DNA from 2 places in the Planococcus sp. SSTMD024 genome. Region 2 is predicted to be linked to the other one. Evidence: riboswitches for the same ligand, from Rfam matches in the RefSeq annotation. Region 2 holds a riboswitch; the other holds the start of a gene.

Region 1 (7,855 bases), on a different contig from region 2:
GATGAAGAAATCGAAAATTTGTTGCGGGATTTCCCCAAAATACAAGACAGGCGGCCCAAAGCCGAAGTGTATAAAAAGCTTTCCCAAAAAGAGCGAACGCCAAAGCAGCCGAAGCGCTGGCTGCCTTTACTGGTTGCCATCGTCGCATTCTTCAGCATATCGGTGCTCGTCGTCTCATTGCTGCAGCAGAATGGAACCGATTCAAGCAGCAGCGAGAGTGAAAGCAGCGATGCGGAGTCGACGGTGACGACAGAGGAGGCGCAAACGGATCAAGCGGAAGGGGCTACACAACAGTCTGACGGGGCAGCGAGTTTGGCTACGGAAGACCCGGAAGTGCAGCGGAGCGCAGTTTATGAAAGCGAGTTGGAAGATGAGCATATTTTACGCATGGGGCTGGCTTACCATGGCTATGTGGTTCCGATAAGTTTCGTCATTCCAAAACAGCTGGCTGATACGCCGGAGCCGACTGCGCTAGAATTATATGAAACGTTCGCCGGGCAAATCGATGAATCCGGATTGGGGTTTGATGAGTACCACCCTTATGAAGGTGAGCTCCAGCAAACTGGTTCGGCAATCAGCCATTTCCTGCCGGACGGCCATTCCTACGATCAAGGTTCGGCTTCCACTTTGCTGTACCTATCCAGCCTGGAAGAAACATTTATGGATCAGCAGGAAATCCATGTATTGAACGAAGAAGGCGAGGCTGCGCAATTATCCCATATAGGGACAGTGGAACCGTTCGTCCCCGGGGAGCAGGGGCAAAGTTTTTATTTGCTTGCCGCCTCAACGGGTGACTGGCATTTGGCTCCGGCTTATGGGATGTCGCCGGAAAATGTGGAAGATGCGCTAATGGCGCTTCAGCAATCGCCGAACGACGATTACCGTTCGCCGGTTCCGGAAGAGATCAATTACCGCGTTGAGATGGACGGGGCGAACGCTACAGTGGTATTTGAAGAGCCGTTGGACTTAGAGGCGCTCGATGGAGTAGAAGCGATGCAAATGATCGAAAGCATGGCGCTCACGGCACAATCCTACGGTTCATCGCTGACCGTATCCAATACGGTGCAAGCGGAATGGGCCGATTTCGATTTCGCTCGTGAACTGGAATTGCCGGTTTCCCCCAACCGCCTCGACTGGCCAGAAAATTAAAAAGATGGCAATGTAAGCAGTATGGTTTACATTGCTGTCTTTTTTTTATAAAATTGACTTGTATAAAAAAAATATCGATTCATCTTCGGGGCAGGGTGCAATTCCCTACCGGCGGTAATTGGACACAATGGTCCATCAGCCCGCGAGCCGTAAAAAGCAGGATTTGGTGAGATTCCAAAGCCGACAGTATAGTCTGGATGGGAGAAGGTGAAGGTACGGACGCATGCCGTTTTAAAGGCGGACCGTTTATTTCAGTGTGCCTGACTCTCCCTTAAGTGAACCTTGCTTAAGGGATTTTTTTGGCAATGCGCTCCGAACCTTTCTTCTGGTGAATCACGACAAGGAGAGAGGAACATGAAGAACAAGAAATTGCAATCGATGATCGTCATCGGTATGCTGAGCAGCATCTCATTTGTGTTGATGCTATTCAATTTTCCGCTGCCGGCATTGCCAGCATTTTTGAAAGTGGATTTCAGTGACGTGCCAGCACTAATTGCGGCGATTACGATGGGGCCTGTAGCAGGTGTCTTGGTCGCATTCTTTAAAAACGTATTGGACTGGATTTTTTCAGGTAGCCCGACTGGCGTGCCTGTAGGGCATATGGCGAATTTTGCGACGAGCCTGTTGTTCATTTTGCCGGTCTACGCCATTTACCGTAAAGTTTCCACAAAAAAGGGAATCGCATTCGGTTTGGTAATCGGGACATTCTCAATGGCAATCGGCATGAGCTTGCTGAATTATTTCGTCTTTTTGCCGATGTACACGTATTTCCTGAATATGCCTGAACAGACAGGCAGCGCATTGTACACGACCATTGTTCTCGGGATCCTGCCGTTCAACTTGATCAAAGGCCTGGCGCTTACGACCGTCGTCTTATTGATCTTCGGCAGCATGCATACGTGGATTGAAAAACAACGCTCCTATTATTTATCATAAAAAGAAGCGGCTGGAAGATGATTCTTCCGGCCGCTTTTTCTATTGACCAAGTTTTGGTCAGTCTTCGTATTTTAGTGGATCTCCTTCAAATGGCTCGTCTGCCACTTTGATGGAGTCGGTCGGGCATCCTTCAAATGCGTCTTCCATATCCTCCATCAGCTCATCTGGCACTTGTTCAGTCCCCGTGTTATCATCAAGAATAACGAAGGCGATGCCCTCGTCATCATAATCGTAAATGTCGGGTGCCGCTGCTCCGCAAGCACCGCATGCGATACACGTATCTTTATCAACAATGGTATATTTAGCCATTCCAGTTCCTCTCCTTTATCTCCGAACAAGTTCAGTTATACTATCGTGTTTATTCTATAGATATTTCATGATTTTTTCAACCCAAAACCGCCAGGAGGGTAATTCAGTGCGATTCGATGAAGTCGTTTTAACGATCATGAAAGCGGTAGACGGTCAACGGACCGTTTCTTCCCCTTATCATTTAATTAAAGGAAAGAAATCAGGGCAAACGATTCAGGACATCGGCTATTTCGGCCTGCATCCTTTTTTTGCCGTGCTCCCTAAGCTGGACAAGCAAGATTATCTATCGTCTATTGAAAGGCTGCAGGCACAAGGCTTGTTGATACCGGATGAAAACAGCGTCCAGCTCCATCGCTCCGCATTTGATTTGGAAATTCCGCCTACACCCTTGAACGGTTGGAAGTACAGGGGCAACGAAAGCCGGTTCTTTGCACGCCTATCATTAGTGGTGCAGACGATGTCCAGTTTTATGCAAGGCCACAAACGCTTTGATCCAGTCGTCACCGATGAAACGGTGCAGACATGGGCCAAGGCTTATTTGAAGCGCATCGATTTTCGTTCAGCCGGAGTCCAGGAAGCTTTTAAAAACCAAATTGAAACCAGCTTGGCTTTAGCAAAAACAACCGAAGCGCATAAAGGCATCCTGATGGAGCGGTTGTCGGGTTATGGAGTCAGCGGGCTCACCTGGGATCAATTGGCCATGAAATACGATATGTTGCCGATAGATGTGAAAATTGCGGCTGTCGAAGCATTGCATGCTTGGCTGGAAGTGCTCGAAAGCATGGAATATCCAATGCTAGCGGGTATGCTTGAAGGCATCATCCAGCAATCCGCTTTGACGGAATCGGCGAAACGAACGCAAAAATTGTCCGAACGCGGGTTTTCACTAAAGCAGATTGCCGAGCTCAGGCAGCTGAAAACGAGTACAATCGAGGATCATTTTGTAGAGATGGCCATGAACGATCCGGCGTTCAGTGTTTCACCGTTTATGGATGAGCGATTATTCGAGTCAATCCATCACATCAGCAAAGAGTTGAAGTCGATGCGCCTGCGGGATATTAAAGAGCGTTTGCCGGAAGCCAGTTACTTCCAAATTCGCCTCGCGCTGGCGATGAGAGGAGGCATCACATGAATCTTGAAAAGCTATTATACGACGCTTACGGCTACACGGAATTTCGCCCTGGGCAAAAACAAGTGATCGAACAAGTGCTGTCCGGGCGCGACGTTTTAGCATTGCTGCCGACCGGCATGGGGAAATCGCTATGTTATCAGCTCCCTGGGAAAGCCTTGCCGGGCGCCGTCGTCATCGTCTCACCGCTTTTATCATTGATGCAAGACCAAGTTGCCCAATTGAAAAAGATGGGGGAAAAATCGGTCATTGCCATCAATTCATTTATGAAACCGGAAGATCGTGAAAAGGCCTGGAACACGCTCGATGCTTATAAATTTATCTTCGTGGCTCCCGAAATGCTTGTCCAGCCGTATGTGCTCGGGAAGTTGAAAGCACTTGGCATTTCGCTGCTCGTTGCGGATGAAGCGCATTGCATTTCCCAATGGGGCTTCGATTTCCGCCCGGATTATTTGCGCATTGCAGAGGTTCTGCCAAAGCTTGGAAATCCGCAAACTTTGGCGCTGACCGCAACCGCGACCGATAAAGTGACAGATGAAATCAAGCATTATTTAAAATTGAGCGACCCATTCGTCTATTCTCATCCGATGGACCGGAAGAACATTAGCTACGATATCCGGAAATTTGAAACCGATCACGAGAAGCTGGAGGCGCTGATGAACTTGGTGGCAGAATATGGCGGGCCAGGGATCATTTATGCGGGAACGCGGCGGAAATCGCAGGAATTGGCGGAGCGGCTTCTCTCGCTCGGGATCGGGGCGGCATTTTACCACGGCGGGATGGAACAGCAGGACCGCATTTTCGTCCAGCAGCAATTTGCCAACAAGGAACTCGAGTGGGTATGTGCGACCAATGCGTTCGGCATGGGGGTCCATATTCCCGACATCCGCCACGTCATCCATTTCCAATTGCCTTCTTCTATAGAAGGATATGTTCAGGAAGTCGGTCGCGCCGGCCGGGATTCTTTGCCGTCACTTGCGACTTTATTGTATGCTGCGGGCGATGAGCGGCTCGTGGAAAGTTTGATCATGGATGATTTGCCAGAACGCCACGAAATCGAGCTGATCTATGAGCGCGGCGAAGAGGCGAAGCAATTGATTGAGCAGGGGATGATGAGGGAAACGGCGTATCGGATCATTTCCTATTGGCGCGAACGCCTTCCGCTAGAAGGCACATTGAACCAGATTGAACGATTGAAAATAGAAAAACAACGGCAAGTTGCATCAGTTCGTGGGCTGGTCCATTCAAAAGGCTGCATCCGGCAATACATCAGCATGAGTTTCGACCAGGAAAACCCCGGCATACCGCCTAATTGCTGCAGTTTCCATGGAATCGACTATAGCCTGTTCAAAGGCAATCGAAGCGAACTGAAAGCATCTCCACACGGGTCTTGGAAAGAGCGCTTGAAGGTCCTTCTTCCTATATGAAAATCTCTATTTCTATTATTTACAAATAAGCCTTTTTTCGTCATAATAGATATATTAGTACAGATAGGGGTAGTCGTGAAATGGGAAACGATAATTATCATGAATCAATGGAAAAGAATCGCCAGGAATTGTCGCATGAACGCATGGCAGAATTGACGAGGCGCGCACGCCAAATGCCCAAGCCGAAAAGCAGGGGTTTATTATTGCCTTCTTTGTTTTTCATCTTTATCTTGATTCCGGTCACTTTGTTGATCTATGTTGCGTTTTACTATGAACCGGATGACACGCTAACTGCCAAAACGAACGAAAATGAAGTCAGCTTCGAATTGAATTCCCAGCCGCCTTCTGACAGTACGGTACTCGCCGCTGCAGATGACCAAGAGAAAGACGAAGAAGAAAAGAAAAGCGCCAAAGCAAAAGAAGCGCAAGAACAAAAACAATTAAAAGAAAAAGCGCGTGAACGCGAGGAAAAGGCAGCTGCCAAAGCGAAGGAGAAAGAGCAGGCAGCTGCGGAACAGCAAGCACAGAAAAAAGCCCAGGAAACAGCGCTGGCAGAACAAAAAGCGCGTGAAGAAGCGGAAGCAAAAGCAAAAGCCGAAGCCGAACAACGTGCGAAAGCTGAAGAAAAAGAACAGCAAGAAGAGCAGGAGGAAACCCCGACTGCAGGCGGGAAGACAGTGACTGTCCAATCGAGCGAAACGCTTTATCGCATTGCCGTTAATAATTACGGAGCGAGCGGTGCTGCTGCCGCTGTTGAGAAAATCAAGCAGGCCAATGGATTGGCATCCAACGATATCAGCCCTGGACAAACATTGATTTTGCCTTAAAGCGAGATTAAATGCCTCGGGTAAGGAAAAAGATAGAAAGAATCTAAAAAGAGGTGAGCAAATGTTTGTCAAAAGCGCATTAGTGAAAAAAGAGAAATGCATTACAGTAAAACCGGAAGATACAATGGAAAAAGGGCTCGAGCTATTGGAACAGCATTCCGTGGATGCGCTGCCTGTTGTCGAAGGCGACAAGTTCAAAGGGATCTTCACTTGGTATCATGCATACCGCGCGTTTTTCTATTCGAACGCCCGGAAAGATGACTTTGTCCGTTCGACAAAAGTGAAAGATATCATGGTCAACCAAGATGTTTACTTGAATATCGATGATGTGTATGAGAAGGCTTTGGTTGAACTGCGCGATTTCCCGATCATCGCTGTTGTCGATGAAGGAAAATTCCTTGGAATCGTCACTCGCTTTGACGTCGTCAACCAATTGCAAAGTGCGTTCGGCATGCAGCAATCCGGTTTCCGCATCACTTTCACATCGGTTGAGTCGGAAGGGCGCATCGGGCGTCTCGGGGAAATCATCGAGAAGTACAAAGAATCGGTCGTTTCCCTTGTCACGTTTGACGAGACGGACAAAGTGGTGCGCCGCATCGTCCTGAAGGTCAAGAAAAAGAACAATATCGATAAATTCACGAAGGAACTGGAAAAATCCGGCTTCCGAATTCTGGACATTACGGAAGATTGAATAGCGGCTTGAACAGGAAAACATAAGCGCAGCTTATGTTTTTTTGTTGCTTCGGAAAGGATGAACATGATGAAATGGATTTTACGGATCGGCATAGCCGGCTTGGCACTACTGGCGTGGATGTTTCGCTCCGCCCACAGCGAACACAAAGAGACTGCGGTTATCCGCTTGTCGGGAGAGGCTGAGTTTTCTCCTTTTAAACTGTTGTTCATTTCCGACGTTCACCGGCGCAAGCTTCGTCCCGATATGTTCAGCGATCAAGTGGACCTCGTCGTCATCGGCGGGGATTTTGTCGAACGGGGGGTTCCGGATCAGCGCATCCGTGAAAACTTGCGGGTGTTGAGTAAACTTGCACCGGTGTATTATGTGTTCGGAAACAACGACAGGGAAATCGGCGAAGAGCGATTAAGGGCCTTGCTCGAAGAACAAAGCGCCATTATCCTTGACGATGAATCGGTTGAATTGTTCGGCAATGCTAAGCTTAAATTAACTGGAATCGATTATTTCGCTTTTCGGGAACACAGCGTGGAAACTGCTTTTTGCACTGTCGAGAAAGGCGATTCCGTCATCTTCATTTCCCATACGCCTTTTGTCTTTCAGCATGTAAAGCAATTTTACCCCGTCAGCTTGATGATGGCCGGCCATACGCACGGCGGCCAGATCAGGCTGGGGCCGTTCGGGATATTCGACCGGGGTTCTTTGGTTGCTTCAGATGGCATTACCGAACTCATCAGCAACGGCTTCGGCACGACGACTTTGCCGCTCCGGCTTGGCGCAAAAGCGCAATACCATGTGCTTGAAATTCAGCCTGCACCGGGGAGGAAGCATTTGGCACAAAGCTCCTCAATCGGATAAGATGAATATGGACATTAATACAGGAGTGGTTGAAATGGAACATGCAGATGTCATCATCGTAGGAGGCGGTCCGTGTGGTTTATCGGCCGCCATCGAAATACAGAGAATGGGCCTGCACCCCGTCATTCTCGAAAAAGGCAATATCGTCAACGCCATCTATCATTACCCGACGCATCAAACCTTTTTCAGCAGCAGCGAGAAACTAGCGATAGGCGATGTGCCCTTCATCACCGAAGACCGCAAGCCGAAGCGCAATCAAGCGCTTGTCTATTACCGGGAAGTGGTGAAACGGCACGCGCTGGATGTGCGCGCGTTCGAAACGGCTTTATCGATTGAACCGTCGGACGGTTTTCTCGTTAAAACGAACAAAAACGACTACCAGGCGAAATATGTGGTGGTGGCAACCGGCTATTACGACCATCCGAACAAGCTCGCAGTACCGGGCGCTGACTTGCCGAAAGTGATGCATTATTTCAAGGAAGGGCATCCTTATTTCGATCGCGACGTATTGGTGATCGGCGGGAAGAATTCA
Region 2 (7,855 bases):
AGCATCTGCAAGATGGTATCCGACCGTTCAAATGCGCTGATGCCCGTCTTGGCGTCTTTATGGTCGATGCTGACGGTGAATGCCGTTTCGTGGTGGTCGGTATTATGGCTGACCATTTGGTCGAGTTTCAGGCGCAAGGCAATATCCGGCGAAACCGGCGTGCAGATGAGCCCCCTGCCGTGCGTAGCCATGAAATTAATGTTTTCAGGCGTCGCATGTTCTGCAAGGCACACAAAATCGCCTTCGTTCTCCCGTGATTCGTCATCTACCAGAATAATGACTTTTCCTGCCTGCAAATCCTTTACTGCTTCTTCGATTGTATTTAGCATCGGTTTTGCTCCTTTAAAATCCGTGGCGCCGCAAATAATCGGCGTTCATCGGTTGTTTTGGCGCATGCTCCATAAAACGCTGCACGTACTTTCCGAACATATCGGTTTCCAGATTGACCGAATCGCCTACTTTTTTGCTGCCCAAAGTCGTTTCCCCCGCCGTGTGCGGGATGAGCGAAACGGTCAAATGATTTTCGCTGAGTTCAAAAATTGTTAAGCTGACGCCGTCGATCGCCACAGAACCTTTCACGATTGACTGCGCAAGCAATTCAGGAGGCGCCGCTATATCGATATACAGAGCGTTTTCCTGAGGACGCTTGCGCAAGATCTTGCCGACCCCGTCGATATGGCCCGCGACAAGATGCCCGCCGAAACGGCCGTTCGCCGCCATGGCACGCTCCAAGTTGACCGCACTGGATGTGCCCAGCGAAGAAAGAGTCGTACCGTGGAAGGTTTCCGGCATGACATCCACTGTGAAACGGCCGCTTGACAACGACGTCACTGTCAAGCACACCCCTTCGACTGAAATGCTGTCGCCGATTTTTGTTTCTTCTAAAACGACATTTGCGCGTATTGTCATTTCCATGCTGGACGCGCCGCGCTTGATGCCGGCGAGTTGTCCGGTTTCTTCAATAATCCCTGTAAACATTTATGTCACTCCTTTAAGGTGGAGATGATCTTCAGATCCGTTCCGAGGCGTTCCACTTTCTGCGTTTCCAAGCGAATGCCGTTTGAGGCAGAACTGGTTTGCAGGTCGCCGAATACGGAAACGGTTCCTTCGCCCCCGAGGATGATCGGTGCGATATACGTCGCAATTTCATCTACTTGCCCGCTTTTCAAGAAAGCGGTATTGATTTTTTGGCCGCCTTCCACAAGGACAGATAACACCTTGTGCTCGGCAAGCAATTTCAGCGCGGCAGTGATTTCCACATCCGGCGTGTCCAGTTGAAGAATGCGGACATGTCCCGGAAATGTTCCGCGGCTGTCGATATCGGCTTGTGACCCGACGATAATCCAAGTAGGGGCATCAGGTACTTGAACTATGTGGCTTTCTATCGGGATGCGCAGATGGCGATCCAAAACGACACGGATCGGCTGCTTCGGGGAGCCGGCAAACCGATTGGTCAAGCGGGGGTTGTCGAGTGCGACCGTCTGTGCGCCGACTAAAATGGCATCGTGCAGCAAGCGCAGTTCGTGGACATCGCGCTGCACTTCAGGCCCGGTGATTTTTTCCGAACGGCCGCCGTACACAGCGATTTTGCCGTCTAGCGTGATGGCGTGCTTCAATGTGACGAACGGCCGATTTTTGCGGATAAAAGTAAAGAACATCCGGTTCAGCTCCGCAGCTTCCTGCTCGCAGACGCCAGTCTCTACTATCACCCCGGCGTTTTCAAGCTTTTGGATGCCTCGGCCTGAAACGAGCGGATTCGGGTCCAGTACAGCAACGACGACACGCCGAATGCCGGCTTGGATGATGGCGTCTGCGCAAGGACCCGTCCGGCCGTGATGGCTGCAAGGCTCCAGCGTCACATACAACTCTGCGCCTTGCGCTTCACTGCCTGCCATATTCAGCGCATGGATTTCTGCATGCGCCTGTCCCGCTTTCAGATGCGCGCCCATGCCGATGATGCGGCCATCTTTGACGATCACCGACCCCACAAGCGGATTGGGGGAAGTCTGCCCGGCAGCTGATCGCGCCAACTCCAGTGCGTGCTTCATGATTTGCTGATCGTCCACTTGATCACACCTTTCAGAACAAAATAAAAACCCATGGATTCGCCAATGGGTTAGAAGACAATAGGAAATAGAACTATAGAAAACTCTATAATTTCCGTGTTCTTCCTTCTCCCATCCAGACTTTAACTGTCGGCTTTGGACTTGCACCAAATCCTGCCCCGAAAGGCTCACGGGCTTCGGATTGCTCCGTTACCGTCGATTGGGAATTTCACCCGACCCCGAAGGAATACTATTCAGTTAATCATCCACAGTATGCAAAAAAGCCCCTTCCATAAAAGAAGGGGCCTTGAAAATGCATATCAAAGAAACCTAAGCGATTGCTAGTAGGCTGCTTGACGGTTCTTCTCCCATCCAGACTTTAACTGTCGGCTTTGGACTTGCACCAAATCCTGCCCCGAAAGGCTCACGGGCTTCGGATTGCTCCGTTACCGTCGATTGGGAATTTCACCCGACCCCGAAGAACGCTATAGATGATTATCTGTAAGTTTAGCGCAAGCTGCAGGGGCTGTCCAGAAAAGAATCTTCATTTGTTGCGCGCAGCCAACCGAATCCCCAGAAACCGACTCGGATTTCGGCCAGTCACCACATCGGCCCACGCTCGTCTGTCAATTTGATAAAGAATGGGTAGATGCCCATAATCATTAAAAAGGAAGCCAGGAATAAGGCGAGGGAAGCAAACGGGTCGATGCCGAAAGCGACCGAAACAAACATGATGAGCGGGGCGGCAAAGACAAACAAGCTGGTCTTTTTCCTCGACTCCGTGGAAATGTATTGTTCTTGCCGGCAGGCCGGGCAAGTTAAGCTATCCCCGAGTGTGAACAAGCGGCAGACGGTCTGCCCCCATGTCCATATCGCTCCACAATTTTGGCATTTCGGCATCGCCGTTCTCCCCTTTCCTTGTACTACCTATACTTACGTACATAAGTGGGATAAGTTCCCAAAATCGTCCCATTATTTCAGCTTTTTGGATATTTCCTCTTAGTTTCGATATAAAAAGCACTGCCCGTTGTGAGCAGTGCCAAATTTTCCTTATAGGTATTCTTTGTCGATAGTCTTCGTGCTGCGCATCGTGTCGATCGGGCGCACCATGCTTTCGATCTGTTCGCGCTTCGGCTCCAAGAACGGCGGTAAAGAAAGTTTCTCCCCCAGTGTTTCATATGGCTCGTCGCCCATGAAGCCCGGGCCATCCGTTGCCCATTCGAACAATAAACCCGGTGCGACACGTGCATACAATGATTCGAAGAAGAAACGGTCGACATAGCCGGAAGTCGAGAAGCCGATTTTTTGCATGTGGGCGATCCATTCATTCAATGCTTCGCGGTCCGCCACACGGAACGCGGCGTGATGCACCGTGCCGAAGCCTTGCTGGCCCGACGGCAACTCTGCATTATGCTCGACGATCACTTGCGCACCGTTGCCGCCTTCGCCCATCTCGAATAAATGCAGCGAGCCTTCGCCAGCGATCTCGCGCATATGCATCGCTTTTTCCAATACTTCCTTCAAGTAATCGAATTGGCCGATGCGGATGTGGATCGGGCCAAGGCCAGTAATGGCAAATTCAAGCGGGACCGGTCCTTGCTGCCACGGCGTGCCGGCTTGGACGCCTTTGTTGTTCTCATCCGATACGAGCATATATTGCTGGTCATCGAAGTCGGAAAACGACAAAGTTTTAACACCGAATTGCTCAGTTATGGCACTGTGCTGAACTTCGTATTTGTCAAAACGTTTTTCCCAATAGCTAAGCGCTTCGTCCGTCGGTACACGGAAAGCCGTTTTGTAGATTTCGTTCGTGCCGTGAGAGCCTTTCGGGATTCCCGGAAAATCGAAGAAAGTCATATCCGTCCCAGCCGAACCTTTATCGTCAGCGAAAAACAGATGATAGGTTTGGATATCATCTTGATTCACCGTCTTCTTAACCAGCCTCATGCCCAATACATACGTGAAAAATTCATAATTCTTCTCGGCGCTGCTCGTGATCGCCGTTACGTGGTGGATCCCTTTCAATTCATTCATGCATACCGCTCCTTGTCCTTAAGTATTTTATCTTCTGCTTTATTGCTGTCTTGCGCTTCGTAACCGACTTTCTTCAACTTCTTGATCAATTCCATTACTTCCTGTTGTTCAAGCCGGGCAAACACTTTATCCATCTGCCGTTCATGTTCGGGGAAGATTCGCTTCATCAATTCCTGGCCGCTGTCCGTCAAAAGCGCATAGGTCACGCGCCGGTCTTCTTTGCACGCCTCCCGTTCGACATAGCCTTTTTGCTCCAGCTTATCGACAACATAAGTGATGCTGCTGCTCGCAATCAGTACTCGCTTGCCGATTGCCTGTATCGGCTGCCGGCCTTGGTGATAGAGCAATTCGAGCACCGAGAATTCCGTCGCATTCAACCCGTATCCCGCTACGTCGCGTTTGATGGCCTCATGCACAGCATCTGCAGCGCGAATCAAAACCGTCACAGCTTTCAGGTTCTGGTTGGAGAACTCCATTCATCTCACCTCTTTATTTCGAATTAAAATATCTTTAATTAAAAGTAATTATAACAAGCTGCAGATGATGGGTCAAGAGAATGGCTTCCACTTAAAGCCAATCAAAAACTCCTCTCCGCGATGTGCGAAAAGGAGCTGTTGAAATTTATAATTTGAACGTGCCTGTGCTATAAGCCAATAAGTCATCTTGATCGCTGACAACCCGCCCTGTCAGGATCGCTGTGCTGTTCGTCTGATGCAGCAGTTCGGCGCGGAAAATGGCCGTTCCCTTCGCCAGGCTTTTGATGAAGCGAACTTCCATTTGAATCGTCGAAACCGCATCGCTCCCAAGCGAGCGCGAAGCAAGCCCCATGACGATATCGATCCCCGACATGATTGCGCCGCCATGCAGCATATTTTGCATATTGTCGTTTTCAGGTTTTTTCTTCAAGCGCATGGATGCCTTGCCGTACTCTACCCCGTCAATTTCAAAACCAAGCAGCTGGAAATAAGGGCCGTTCTCGAACTGCTCGATTAATTGCGTATATTCCTGTACTTTTTGCACGCGATCTCCCCCAGTTGATTATTCTACCGTCATTATAGCATTCCTTTTTCAAGCAATTGAATGGGCAGGATTTTGCCAAATGGCAACGAATACTTAAGGACTACCTAAAAGGAGGTTTTTGGATGACGAACGATTTCGATGTACTTCCCGGCGCAGAACCATTCATTTCCGAAGGCGGGAAAACAGGGATTCTTATCTCGCATGGATTTACCGGCACGACCCAAAGCATGCGCCCGCTTGCCGAGGCTTTCGCAAAAGAAGGATACAGCGTCTATGCCCCGCGCCTTAAAGGGCATGGCACGCATTATGAAGATATGGAAACAAGCACGTATCAGGATTGGATTGCTTCTGTGGAGGAGGCTTACGCATGGCTATCGGAGCGCTGCGACAAGATATTTGTGGCAGGCTTGTCGATGGGCGGCACGCTCGCGCTTTATATGGCGGAAAACCATCCCGAGGTTCGCGCCATTTCCTTGATCAATGCTGCCGTCGAAGTCCCGGACATGGAAGGAGTGAGGGACTTGCAGGATGTGCGCTTTTTGGACGCTATTGGATCCGATATCAAAAAACCCGGAATCACCGAACTCGCTTACGAAAAAACGCCGGTCGCTTCCGTCAAGGAGATTTTGTCTTTCATGGATTTGGTCAAAAAAAACCTTTCCGCTATCCATTGCCCGACACTGCTGTTCGTCTCGCCGGAAGACCATGTCGTTCCGCCGGCTAATTCCAAATTCATTTTCGACCACATTTCATCCGAGGAGAAGGACCTCATTGAAATGCCCGACAGCTACCATGTGGCGACGCTTGATCACGACGAGCAACGGATCATCGACGGCACGCTCGCCTTTTTCCGCACGTACGAATAAATCCATATTCCCTTATGCAATAAAGGACGGAAGGCTCTCACGCCTTCCGTCCTTTTATTGTTTTTTCACTCTTGAGACGAGCAATCCATCGCCGATCGGCAGCAGGATCGATTCCAATTGAGGGTGCCTTGCAGCCGTTTCATTGAACTTTTTCATCACTTCGGTGTGCTGGCGCTGATTGCCCGCATCTGCCACACTTCCCCCTGCCAGGGCATTATCGGCGACAATCAATGCCCCATTTTCCGCCAGTTCCAAGCAAGCGGCTAGATAGTTTTCGTAATTCTCTTTATCGGCATCGATGAAAAAGAAATCGAATGTCCGCCCCTGGTCTTTCAACTGCGCCAAACTGTCTAAGGCAGGGCCCGTCAGATAATCGACTTGGCTGCCGAATCCCGCTTTTGCCAAATGGGCGTTTGCCAGTTCCGCATAATCCTGTTCCAATTCCAGCGAAGTCAAATGGCCTTGCGCGCCAAAGCCCCGCGCCAGGCAAATGCCGCTATAGCCGCCGAGCGCGCCGATTTCCAATACATGTTCCGCTTCCGTCATCGCCACGAGCATCGTCAGCAGTTTTCCGGATGCTGGCGATACGGAAATCGGCCGCATGCCTTTCTCGTTGATGGCGGCAAGCACGCCTTCCAGCACCTCATCTTGCTCGACAAACACTTTATTGATATAAGAATTGATTTGCTCCATACTCCTGTCCCTCCTTGTGATTGAGAAAAAGCCCCGGCGATGCCGGGGCTTTGATACTTAAAATGCAGATTCGATGGCGTTGACCATTTCGCTGACAGACTGCAATCCGCCGCCGGACAGGTACCAGTAATCCGGGTCCAAGTAAATGATCTTATCGTTTTGGTAAGCGTTCGTTTTCTGGACCAATTCATTTTCCAATGAATCTTTCGCGCTTGCGTCATTGCCGACTGCTGCATTGCGGTCGACAACGAACATCATGTCCGGGTTCGTATCAAGGATGTATTCATACGTGATGCTTTGGCCGTGCGTAGAAGCTTCGATGCCCTCGTCCGCTTGTTTCACGCCGAATACGTCATGGATGATGCCAAAGCGTGAAGCTGCTCCGTATGCGCTGACTTTTCCTTCATTGGCCAGAACGATCAAGCCTTTTTCATCAGAAGTCGCTGTTTTCTCTTTAATGCCTTCGATTTGCTCGTTGATGGCTGCAAGCTCTTCTTCCACTTCCGCTTGTTTGCCGAAAATCTCCCCGACTGTTTCCATATTCGTCGTGAACGAGTTCATATAGTCCGTCGTGTCCACGCCTAAGTGGATAGTCGGTGCAATGTCGCTAAATTCGTTATACATTTCCGCTTGGCGTCCGGAAATGATGATCAAGTCCGGATCCATGGCGTGGATCGCTTCAAAATCCGCTTCTTTCAATGTACCGATGTTTTCGTATTTCTCAGTATCTTCGTATTGCTCCAAGTATGTAGGAATATTCCCTTGTGCAACGCCTGCAACAGATTCTACGCCCAATTGATCGAGTGTATCCAGAATCCCGAAATCGAACACGACGACTTTCTCAGGGTTTTTCGTCACTTCCGTCTCGCCCAGTTCATGCGTCACCGTCATTGTTTCCGTTTCCGTTGTTTGCGCATCCGCCGTTTGGCTGTCTGTCGCCTCTTCTTCTGCCCCGCAAGCTGCAAGAACCGCAAACATCATTACTACTAAAATTGCCGCTAACCATTTCTTCATTTTTTCCGTCTCCTCTTCTATTGTAATTATTGGATGATGGTCATCCGCATAGCATTATGTAATCTTCCTTCGGTGACTCTTGAAAACCGCTCCTTCCATTGATCAAATGATACTGATAATCATTATCACTTAACCACATTTATTAGTATAGCAGAATAAAAAACACTTTCAAGAACTAAATGA

Evidence for each region. A riboswitch is a leader RNA that binds a small molecule or an ion and turns the genes downstream of it on or off. The one in region 2 is predicted to bind FMN.
Region 1: another riboswitch for FMN. It lies ahead of AB9R92_RS16390 (ECF transporter S component); the one in region 2 lies ahead of ribD (bifunctional diaminohydroxyphosphoribosylaminopyrimidine deaminase/5-amino-6-(5-phosphoribosylamino)uracil reductase RibD).

The regions. Positions count from the first base shown of each region.
Region 1 covers NZ_JBGGNS010000023.1:417,683-425,537, forward strand. Annotated here, with positions in the region: gene AB9R92_RS16385 (hypothetical protein) at 1-1,149, shown strand, start outside; FMN riboswitch at 1,227-1,362, shown strand; gene AB9R92_RS16390 (ECF transporter S component) at 1,504-2,085, shown strand; gene AB9R92_RS16395 (ferredoxin) at 2,143-2,394, opposite strand; gene AB9R92_RS16400 (YpbB family protein) at 2,501-3,526, shown strand; gene AB9R92_RS16405 (RecQ family ATP-dependent DNA helicase) at 3,523-4,950, shown strand; gene AB9R92_RS16410 (LysM peptidoglycan-binding domain-containing protein) at 5,031-5,777, shown strand; gene AB9R92_RS16415 (CBS domain-containing protein) at 5,839-6,468, shown strand; gene AB9R92_RS16420 (metallophosphoesterase) at 6,538-7,323, shown strand; gene AB9R92_RS16425 (YpdA family putative bacillithiol disulfide reductase) at 7,358-7,855, shown strand, end outside.
Region 2 covers NZ_JBGGNS010000012.1:25,462-33,316, reverse strand. Annotated here, with positions in the region: gene AB9R92_RS02650 (bifunctional 3,4-dihydroxy-2-butanone-4-phosphate synthase/GTP cyclohydrolase II) at 1-329, opposite strand, end outside; gene ribE (riboflavin synthase) at 343-978, opposite strand; gene ribD (bifunctional diaminohydroxyphosphoribosylaminopyrimidine deaminase/5-amino-6-(5-phosphoribosylamino)uracil reductase RibD) at 984-2,066, opposite strand; FMN riboswitch at 2,166-2,296, opposite strand; FMN riboswitch at 2,402-2,532, opposite strand; gene AB9R92_RS02635 (TIGR04104 family putative zinc finger protein) at 2,646-2,945, opposite strand; gene AB9R92_RS02630 (ring-cleaving dioxygenase) at 3,096-4,079, opposite strand; gene AB9R92_RS02625 (MarR family winged helix-turn-helix transcriptional regulator) at 4,076-4,555, opposite strand; gene AB9R92_RS02620 (PaaI family thioesterase) at 4,701-5,099, opposite strand; gene AB9R92_RS02615 (alpha/beta hydrolase) at 5,222-5,965, shown strand; gene AB9R92_RS02610 (O-methyltransferase) at 6,020-6,658, opposite strand; gene AB9R92_RS02605 (siderophore ABC transporter substrate-binding protein) at 6,716-7,672, opposite strand.